Regions from separate parts of the Caproiciproducens sp. LBM24188 genome, predicted to be linked through region 1. Evidence: predicted binding sites of a transcription regulator. Region 1 holds the regulator's gene; each other region holds the start of a gene.
What was found. The regulator Rex, encoded in region 1, represses fermentation and respiration genes when NADH is low (regulators of the CRP and FNR family bind a similar motif). The targets are predictions, from matches to a motif close to ATTGTTAANNNNTTAACAAT.

Region 1 (3,276 bases):
AACGCCGGAATTCTTCCGCTGGTCTTCGAAAACGAAGCCGATTACGATACCATCGACCAGATGGACGAACTGGAACTGCCGAATATCCGTGAGGCCATTCAGAACCACGGAAAGATTCTTGTGAAAAACAAAACAAAAGGCACCGAATTTGAAGTGAAAGCAGTATTGACCGACCGTCAGCGCAATATGGTTTTGGCAGGCGGCCTGTTGAATTATACCAGAGAACAAAACTAACTGCCTGTGCAGTTTTTCAGCTGGACGGGGAAGTTCCGCACGCTGGGTGCAGCGGGACTTCCGGTTCGCAGGGAAAGGATGGTCATTAAAATATGGATAAAATTCAGATGAAAACACCCTTGGTCGAGATGGACGGGGATGAAATGACCCGCGTCATCTGGAAGATGATAAAAGACATTCTGATTACACCTTATGTCGACCTGAAAACGGAATACTATGACCTCGGTTTGGAAAACCGCGATGCAACCAATGATCAGGTGACCTTGGATTCCGCGAATGCCACGAAAAAATACGGCGTGGCGGTCAAATGCGCCACTATTACCCCGAACGCCGCGCGCGTTAAGGAATACAATCTGAAAGAGATGTGGAAATCTCCGAATGGAACCATCCGCGCAATTCTGGACGGTACGGTGTTCCGCGCTCCGATTCTGGTTAAGGGAATTTCCCCGTATATTTCGAACTGGAAGAAGCCGATTACCATTGCCCGCCATGCTTATGGTGATGTTTACCGCAATGTGGAGCTCTCAGTTCCGGCCGGTTCTAAGGCGGAGCTTCTTGTAACCCGGCCCGACGGAACGGAAGAACGCGCATTGATCCATGATTTTAAGACTCCCGGTATTATTCAGGGGCAGCACAATCTCGACAAAAGTATTGAAAGTTTTGCCAAATCGTGCTTTAATTATGCTTTGGACACAAAACAGGATGTCTGGTTCTCCACCAAGGATACGATATCCAAAAAATACGACCATCGTTTTAAGGATATCTTTCAAGAGATTTTTGACAAAGATTACAAAGAGGCCTTTGAAAAAGCAGGAATTACCTACTTCTATACTCTGATTGACGACGCTGTGGCCCGTGTTGTCCGTTCGGAAGGCGGCTTCATTTGGGCCTGCAAAAACTATGACGGCGATGTTATGAGTGATATGGTCGCGACGGCGTTCGGAAGTCTGGCCATGATGACCAGCGTTCTGGTTTCCCCCGACGGGGTGTACGAATATGAAGCGGCGCATGGTACCGTGCAGCGCCACTATTACAAGCACCTGAAAGGGGAAAAGACGTCTACCAATTCGATGGCGACTTTGTTTGCATGGACCGGCGCACTGAAAAAGCGCGCAGAGCTTGATGCCCTGCCGGAATTGATGCGTTTTGCACAAATGCTGGAAGAAGCGTCCCTGCAGACCATTGAAGACGGCGTCATGACCGGCGATCTTGCCAGTCTTTCCACACTGCCCAACAAGCAGTCGGTTGATACGGAGACGTTTCTTCGGGAAATTGGGAAAAGGCTTGCTTTGAAACTGTAATTTAAGCAGGATAAACGGAGGTAATGCGTTGTGCCAAAACGCGAGAATATTTCAATGTCTGTCATCCGGCGGCTGCCCCGGTATTATCGTTTTTTAAAACACCTGAGAAGCAAAGGCGTGGTTCGAATTTCATCCACCGAGCTTTCGGCAAAACTGGGTCTTACCGCATCGCAAATCCGTCAAGATTTAAACTGTTTCGGCGGGTTTGGCCAGCAGGGCTACGGTTATATGGTGGACCAGCTCTGTGAAGAAATCGCCCATATCCTGGGCTTGTCAAACGGGTACAAAACGATTCTGCTCGGTGCCGGCAACCTGGGGCAGGCGATCGCTTCGCATATGTCTTTTGAAGATGATGGCTTCAATCTAATCGGTATTTTCGACAGCGCGCCGCAGAAAATCGGCAAAACGGTGAACGGCCTTACCGTGCAGGATATTGCCAGTTTGGAAGAGTTTTGTCAGGCCGATATGCCCTCGATGGCGGTACTGTGCGTTCCCAGAGAAGCTTCCGCCGTACTGGTGGAACGTCTGTATAATATCGGTGTGCGCAATTTCTGGAATTTCAGTCACTACGACATTATTATGAAATATCCGGACGCACTGGTGGAAAATGTGCATCTGAGCGACAGCCTGATGACACTTTGCTATAAAATTTCTAATACGCCAGATGCTTCTTGACTGTCTTTGATTCTAAAAGAGCCGGTTTCCGCATAAAAAACGGAACCGGCTCTCTTTTATTATTTCACAAAATAAAACCCCGGTACACGCGCCGGGGTTTTGTTCTTAAGAATTGTTTTGATTGCTTTTCTGTTGTTTAATTACCTTTAAACGGGAGAACTCTTCACGATCCTTTTCTTCTAGAGCATCCGTAATGATTTTCACGGTCTGCTCAAAGCGGGGAATCATGATGTTGCGCAAAGCATTGGCGCGTTTTTGTGTCTTTTTAATGGCGTCGGCCAGACGATAAACACTGTTTTCTACTTCGGCAAGTTCCGCCGTCAGGCGTTTTACATCGTTAAATTTATTATATGCATTATCCAACTCAATGTTGGTTGACCTCAATCCAAAGGGAATCGGAATTTTGGATTCCTTCAGGGACACCATGGGAATTTCCACGCCCATAACGCTGCGGTAGGCCACGTTCAGGTTGTTGTCCAGCGGAACCGTAAGGGAAAGCTCCGCGCTGATTCCCAGCGTGATATTGGCTTTTTGAAGCGCAGCATAAGCTTCCTCATACGTATCGTCGATCTGGTTCTGTATGGTTGCAGCCCGGCCGATCAGTGCCATCATTTCCCGGATTAAGATATTGCGCTTGCGGTCCAACAGCTCAAAGCCTGTGCGGGACAGGGCAAGCGATTTTTTAGTTGCTAGCAGATTGCCTTTGGTTGGTACAATCTGATTACCCAAGGCGGGTCACCTCCTCCGGTACGGAGCGGAATCAAACCGGCTCATCACTTTCGGTGCTTTCGTTCGGTTCCGCGTCTATGCTATTTTGGGACTTTTCGCCGCTTTCCAGCTGCTGTTTGGCCTTTTCATAATACCGATCCAGTGTTTCGCTGTCCACACGATCCAGTTCCTCGCGGGGGAGGGTGGCAAGCAGCTGCCAGCCAAGGTCAAGGCTCTGGTCAATGGAGCGGTTCTCGTTTGCGCCTTGGTTGACAAACCGCGCCTCAAACCGTTTGCCGAACTCAATATATTTCTTATCCGTTGGGGAGAGTTCCTCTTCACCGATAACAGAGGCAAG
Region 2 (3,276 bases), 1.0 Mb from region 1:
GTGGCTTCGAGTGCAACGCTCAGGTCCACATAAGGAACACAAACGACAACGTCGCAGTCTGCATCTTTTACCAGCGGCTTAATGCCTTCAATCAATTCTTTTGCCTCTGCGGGGGTTTTATTCATTTTCCAGTTGCCGGCAATGACGGCTTTTCTCAGGTTTTTGTTCATGATAGGTACCATCCTTTCGCTTCCGGTTCAAGTTTCGTCGGATTTTGCAGGCCCGCTGCCGCCGAACGCAAACGGGCTTTCGTAATAGTTGAAATGCGGCAGCAGTGCTGCCGCATTTGCGAAAACAGGCGAAGCCTGCTTATTTGTCGTTCAGACAGGCAATTCCGGGCAGTTCCAGACCTTCGAGGAATTCGAGGGAAGCGCCGCCGCCTGTGGAGATATGGGTCATCTTGTCAGCAAAGCCGAGCTTTTCAACCGCAGCAGCGGAGTCGCCGCCGCCGATGATGGAAATTGCGCCGCTTTCTGCAACTGCTTTCGCAACGGCAATGGTGCCGGCAGCAAAGTTCTCCCATTCGGAAACGCCCATCGGGCCGTTCCAAACTACCGTGCCGGAGCCTTTGATCGCGTCTGCGAACAGTGCAGCGGTCTTGGGTCCAATATCCAGGCCCATCCAGCCGTCCGGAATTCGGTCGGAGTCAACCAGTTTGTGCTCGGCGTCCGGTTTGTATTCGGTGGCAACCATGTTGTCGACCGGGATCAGGAACTTTACGCCCTTTTCCTTTGCCTTAGCCATCATATCCTTCGCCAGTTCCACCTTGTCGCTTTCACAGATGGAAGTGCCGATGGAATAACCGAGTGCGTTCATGAAGGTGTAAGCCATGCCGCCGCCGATGATCAGGGTATCAACCTTTTCCAGCAGGTTGTTGATTACACCGATTTTATCGGAAACCTTCGCGCCGCCCAGAATCGCAACAAACGGGCGCTTCGGGTTGTTCAGGGCGTTGCCCATGATGGTGATTTCCTTCTGAATCAGGTAGCCGCACACAGCGGGCAGGTAATTTGCAACGCCGGCGGTGGAAGCGTGCGCGCGGTGCGCCGTTCCGAATGCATCGTTGACATAAATCTCAGCAAGGGAGGCGAGCTGTTTGGAGAACTCAGGGTCGTTCTTTTCCTCTTCTTTATGGAAGCGGACGTTCTCAATGAGTTCGACTTCGCCGTCCTTCAGGGAGGCGGCAATGCTCTTTGCGCTTTCGCCGATTACGTCGGTAGCCATTTTTACTTCCTGACCCAGCGCCTGGGAAAGGTATTTGGCAACCGGTGCAAGGGAATACTTCATGTTGAATTCACCCTTCGGCCGGCCGAGGTGTGAGCAAAGGATGACCTTTGCTTTATGATCGATCAAGTATTTGATCGTTTTTAACGCCTCATTGATGCGCTTCGGGTCGGAAATGTTTCCTTCCCCGTCGAACGGAACGTTGAAGTCGCAGCGAACGAGCACGCGTTTTCCCGCAACATCAATGTCCTCCACGGTCTTTTTGTTGAGATAATTCATGATTTGCACTCCTTTATAATGATGAAATGGAAATCTTTGTTTAACCTTTGACATTATACACTAAAATATTCCGCATTTCAAGCTGTCGGGTCCCGGTTTCATGCGATGAAAAGCACTTTGTGAAAAAGATCACCATTTGTAATTGCGCAGCTGCCCCTCGCAGAGAAGCTCCGGATAATTCCACTGGCGCAGTACTTCATACACGCCGATGGCCACGGAATTGGACAGGTTCAGGCTGCGTGCGTCGGGATGGTTGAGCATGGGAATCCGCACGCAGGTGTCCGGGTTATCGTGAAGCAGTGATTCCGGCAGACCGGCGGTTTCTTTCCCGAATACCAGGTAGCAGTTGTCCGGGTAAGAGATTTCGGAATGAATGTGTCTTGCTTTGGTGGTGAAGTAATAAAAGTTTCCCGAGTTTTTTTCAAAAAATTCGGGAAGACTGTCATAATAAGTGATATCCAGCAAATGCCAGTAATCGAGCCCGGCGCGTTTCAGCTTTCGGTCGTCAATTTGAAAGCCCATCGGCCCCACCAGATGAAGGCGGGCGCCGGTCAGGGCGCAGGTGCGCGCCACGTTGCCGGTATTTTGTGGAATTTCCGGTTCAACCATTACGATATTCAGGGTAGACATGTACGAATAAGCTCCTTTATTATTGGAATTATTTTTCTCAAATAAACGGGAATCCGTCGGGAACCCTATGTAAAGACCTTAGTTTGATCGATTAGGGAAATCGGTTTGAAACAATCGAATTTTCAAACCGACCGACCCGATTCGGAAGGGAAAGGTCAAAACTTTCAGCTTGCAGCGAAAGGATGGTTACCACAATGAGCAAAGCAAAAATGGGGTTGATTCGTGGAATCGGCATCGGGATTTTAACCGGCGCGGCCGTTTCTGCGGCAACCGTATCCATGATGAAGTCCAATAAACGTTTCCGTAAGAATGCGAATAAAGCGGTTCAGGCCGTTACCGATGTGATTGATAACGTCGGGGAAATCATTCGCTAAGCGGAAGGTTCGATCAGTTGAGGCAAATCGGCGGGGAGGCCCCCGCCGATTCGTTTTTTGCGAAAAAGTTATAATTACGGCAGTGCGGCATCCACAACCTGCGCAGGTTCCGGTGAACTATTTTCCGCTGGCAATGACACTGTACATATGGAACATGGGCATCACAATGGAAATCACCACGGTTCCGACAATCACTGCGATGAGAATTGTCATGGCCGGCTCGAGCATGGAGGTCAGTTTCTTGGTGGAAGCGTCCGTCTGCTCTTCGTACAGTCCTGCCATTTTATCCAGCGTTTCGAACAGCATGCCGGACTCCTCCCCAACCTGAACCATGGACACGAGCAGCGCGTCAAAAACGGGGAATTTTGCCATGGAAGCGTGGATGGAAGAACCCATCTTAACCTCGGCGGCAACCTGGGTCAGCTCTTCCTTTAAATAGCGGTTCGGAATCACATTGCGGGAAATTTCAATCGCGCGCACGATTTCCACACCGGCTTCCACCAGGGAGGACATAATACGGCAGAAGCGTGCAATATAGGATTGGCGCAGAAGGGGGCCGATTCCGGGAATGCGCAGCTTCATGCGGTCGGTGGCGATGGAAAACGCCCGGTTGTATTTCTTTAACAGGCGGTAGGAAAGAATCACCAGAAAAACGGCAATCAGAATCCAATACCAACGCGTTACAATAAAGTTTGAAACGGCCATGACAAAGCGGGTCAAAGCAGGCAGGTCGGCACCAAACTGGAGAAATACCTGTTCAAAGCTGGGC
Region 3 (3,276 bases), 830 kb from region 1:
TCAAATACCGTCACATGATACCCGTCAATCGCAAGGTAGTAGGCACAGGAAAGCCCAGCCGGGCCGGCTCCTACAATCGCGACCTTGTTGCCCAGATGGTAACGCATGGGCGGAATATACCGTACGGCGCTGTCTAATTCCCGGTCTGCGATAAACTTTTTAATTTCGTCGATGGCAATCGGCTCGTCAATATCGCCTCTGGTGCACTCACTTTCGCAGCCGTGCGGGCAAATGCGGCCGCAGACAGCAGGAAACGGGTTCTCCTTTTTAATCAGCTCCAGCGCTTCGCGATAGCGGCCCTGCGCCGCCAGCTTGATGTATCCCTGAACGGCAATGTGCGCTGGACAGGCGGTCTCGCAAGGAGACGTACCCTCTTCAGCGACATCCTCCCGGTTCTCACGGTAGTCTTTGTTCCAGTCCTTTTCGCGCCACACATGGTCCCGCGCGGTACGTTCTGCGCGCACCGGGAGAGGTTCCCTGGCGCAAAGCCGCCGCCCCAGTTTCAGCGCATTCGTCGGGCAGTTTTCAACGCATTGGCCGCAGGCCACGCACTTTTCCGCATCCACCACAGCACTGAAGTTGGAACGGATGGCATCCGGGGTTTTAAAAAGCGTTGCGATTCGCATGGAAAAGCAGGCGCAGCCGCAGCAGTTGCAGATTGCCGCAGATTCTCCCAGACCGTCTGTGTGGGGCATTTCATGCATTAGGCCATTGTCCTCGGCAAATTTTAAAATCTGCTCAACTTCCTCGCGGCTGACCTGCCGCCCGCGGCCGGTACGTATGTAATACTCCGCTCCGGTTCCCATTTGAATGCAGATCTCCTTTTCCAGATGACCGCAGCCCTCATTCAGCACCCGGCGGGACTGGCGGCAGGAGCAGTCCGACACGCTGAAGGTGTCATATTTGTCAAGATAGTAGGAAAGGCGTTCCCAAGGTTGGGTTTCCGGGAGATCTTTCACTGCGCTTTCCACCGGGATAACGCGCATCATGGCAAGTCCTTCTGGGAAAAGGGCCGCCATTGGGGCAAGCCGCCTGCGGGTGTATTCCTCAAATGCTTTGCCGATTTCAGGATGAGCCGCCAGCTGCTCGCGGTTATTCACCATCATTTCAAGCATACCGGGCGCAAAAATATTCACAAAGTAGCGGTCCCTGCCGTCTTCTTTGTCCGTCCAGACCTTACAAACGCCGGTTTCCGTCAGCTTTGCAAGCAGTGCAAGGGTTTCCTCTCGGGATTTGCCGCACTTCTCCACGATATATTCGAGCGTACGCGGCTGCCGCAGCCCGATTGCGAGCGCAACATCGGCCATGTCGTCCGTAACAACGGCGTTCAGGGCATAATACTCGGGAGCGTTCTCGTCAATCTTATTCATCATGCCGGCAACGCCGCCCACCATTTTCGCCAGTTTCACAATTTTCGGCCTTAGTTCTGCCATGTTATCGCTTTCCTTCCCTCCAATAGTTTTCAAAACCGGTTTACGGTTTTTGCCATGCGGTTACCTCATTGCAAAGCCAGTCGGTCCACGCATCGATTCCCTCACCCGTGCGCGCACAGACCGGGATGATTTTCGCCGCGGGATTGCGCATCCGGATGTTGGCGGCGCAGCGTTCCATGTCGAAATCAAAATACGGAAGAACATCGATTTTATTAATCAGGACCACGTCACACACGGAAAAAATCAGCGGGTATTTGAGCGGCTTGTCGTCGCCCTCCGGTACGGAGAGTATCATCGCCTTTTTGACCGCGCCGGTATCGAATTCCGCCGGGCACACAAGATTGCCGACGTTTTCCAGAATGGCCAGCTCCACGTCATTGGTTCCAAGCGCCTCCAGCCCCTGCCGGGTCATTTCCGCGTCAAGGTGGCACATGCCGCCTGTATGCAGCTGAATGACCTTCGCGCCAAAGCCTTCAATCGTTCTCGCATCTACGTCCGAATCAATATCCGCTTCCATTATGCCAATTTTCAGCTTTCCGTTCAGGGATTCAATGGTGCGGGAAAGCAGCGTCGTTTTTCCTGCGCCCGGGCTGGACATCAGGTTCAGCAGAAAGACCCCTTGTGTTTTCAGTTCCTGCCTGAGCTGCTCCGCTCGTCGGTCATTGTCCGCGAAAACGCTCTGCCGGACCTGAAGCACTTTAAATCCGTTCATAGTTTCTTGTTCACGCTCCCATCTTGTGAAGAATTCGTTTTGGTATGCCCGGAACTGTGGACAGGCCAAATAATTTTTATTGCTTTACATTTGTTGACAACATTATAACAAGTACACATAATATCGCAATAATCTCAGCTAAAAATTATGCTTATACACAAAAACCAACTCTTGATTTCAGTAAAGCTGTATGGTAAAATATGTCTGGTTTTGGTCATACCACAGCCAAAGGGGACGTTTCCATGGAATTCAAAAAGCTTAGTGCTCCCAGCTTAAAGGAACTGTTTGTTCGCCAGATTCGTGAAAACATTCTGTCCGGGCAGCTTTCGATTGGCACACAGCTTCCGACGGAACGGGAAATTGCACAGCAAATGCAGGTAAGCCGCACCGTGGTTAACAGCGGCCTTACGGAACTGGAACGGCAGGGCTTTCTTGAAATACGCCCGCGGCAAGGCGTTTTTGTGGCTGATTATGGTCGTAACGGCAACATCAGCACGCTGAATGCCATTATGGAATATCACAGTGAAACGCTTGGCCGCGATGAAATCCGCTCCATTTTAGAGGTTCGCAGGGCACTCGAACACTTGGCCACGGATGCCGCCATAGAAGCGGCTACCGACGAGGACATGGACCGTCTTCAGCAACTTGTGGCAAATGTGGAAACGGCCGGCTCGGTGGATGAAACCATCGAGGCCGCTTTTGCTTTCCACCATGAACTAGCCGTTGTGGGTAACAACAGCATTCTGCCACTCATCTACGTCTCATTTAAACCCGTTGTCACCCAGCTCTGGCTGCGGTTTTGCCGGCGCTTTGGAACGGACGCCCTTTCCGACAACACGCGTTCCCTCGCGGACTGCGTCTTTGCGCGCGACCGGGAAGCTGCCCGGCGCTGCACGGACGAGCATCTTGATAGCGCCATCCACGGATGCCAACAGATTTACTAAGGAACTCATTATTCCAAGAAATCCATAGATACCAAGGAATCATTGTTCCATGGGATCATCGGTTCCTTGGAATCACAGGGAACAATTCAAAGTCGTAAAATGACCGGTCTTCACGGCTTATGAATTGTTTTATCCGTGGTTCCCTAGGGCAGCCGCGATTTGGTTTTCCGTACGGCGGCGGAATCAG

Region 2: a site for Rex is predicted at 1,539-1,558, ahead of ACSVDI_RS12160 (phosphoglycerate kinase). Genes of this name have one in related genera too.
Region 3: a site for Rex is predicted at 2,238-2,257, ahead of hypB (hydrogenase nickel incorporation protein HypB). Genes of this name have one in related genera too.

Annotation. Positions count from the first base shown of each region.
Region 1 covers NZ_CP196862.1:1,564,950-1,568,225, forward strand. The annotation lists gene ACSVDI_RS07400 (aconitate hydratase) at 1-234, shown strand, start outside; gene ACSVDI_RS07405 (NADP-dependent isocitrate dehydrogenase) at 327-1,535, shown strand; gene ACSVDI_RS07410 (redox-sensing transcriptional repressor Rex) at 1,566-2,210, shown strand; gene ACSVDI_RS07415 (V-type ATP synthase subunit D) at 2,316-2,939, opposite strand; gene ACSVDI_RS07420 (V-type ATP synthase subunit B) at 2,971-3,276, opposite strand, start outside.
Region 2 covers NZ_CP196862.1:2,576,969-2,580,244, reverse strand. The annotation lists gene tpiA (triose-phosphate isomerase) at 1-170, opposite strand, end outside; gene ACSVDI_RS12160 (phosphoglycerate kinase) at 310-1,503, opposite strand; gene ACSVDI_RS12155 (tRNA (cytidine(34)-2'-O)-methyltransferase) at 1,633-2,133, opposite strand; gene ACSVDI_RS12150 (hypothetical protein) at 2,328-2,507, shown strand; gene ACSVDI_RS12145 (type II secretion system F family protein) at 2,625-3,276, opposite strand, start outside.
Region 3 covers NZ_CP196862.1:735,482-738,757, reverse strand. The annotation lists gene ACSVDI_RS03355 (FAD-dependent oxidoreductase) at 1-1,433, opposite strand, end outside; gene hypB (hydrogenase nickel incorporation protein HypB) at 1,474-2,145, opposite strand; gene ACSVDI_RS03345 (FadR/GntR family transcriptional regulator) at 2,388-3,089, shown strand.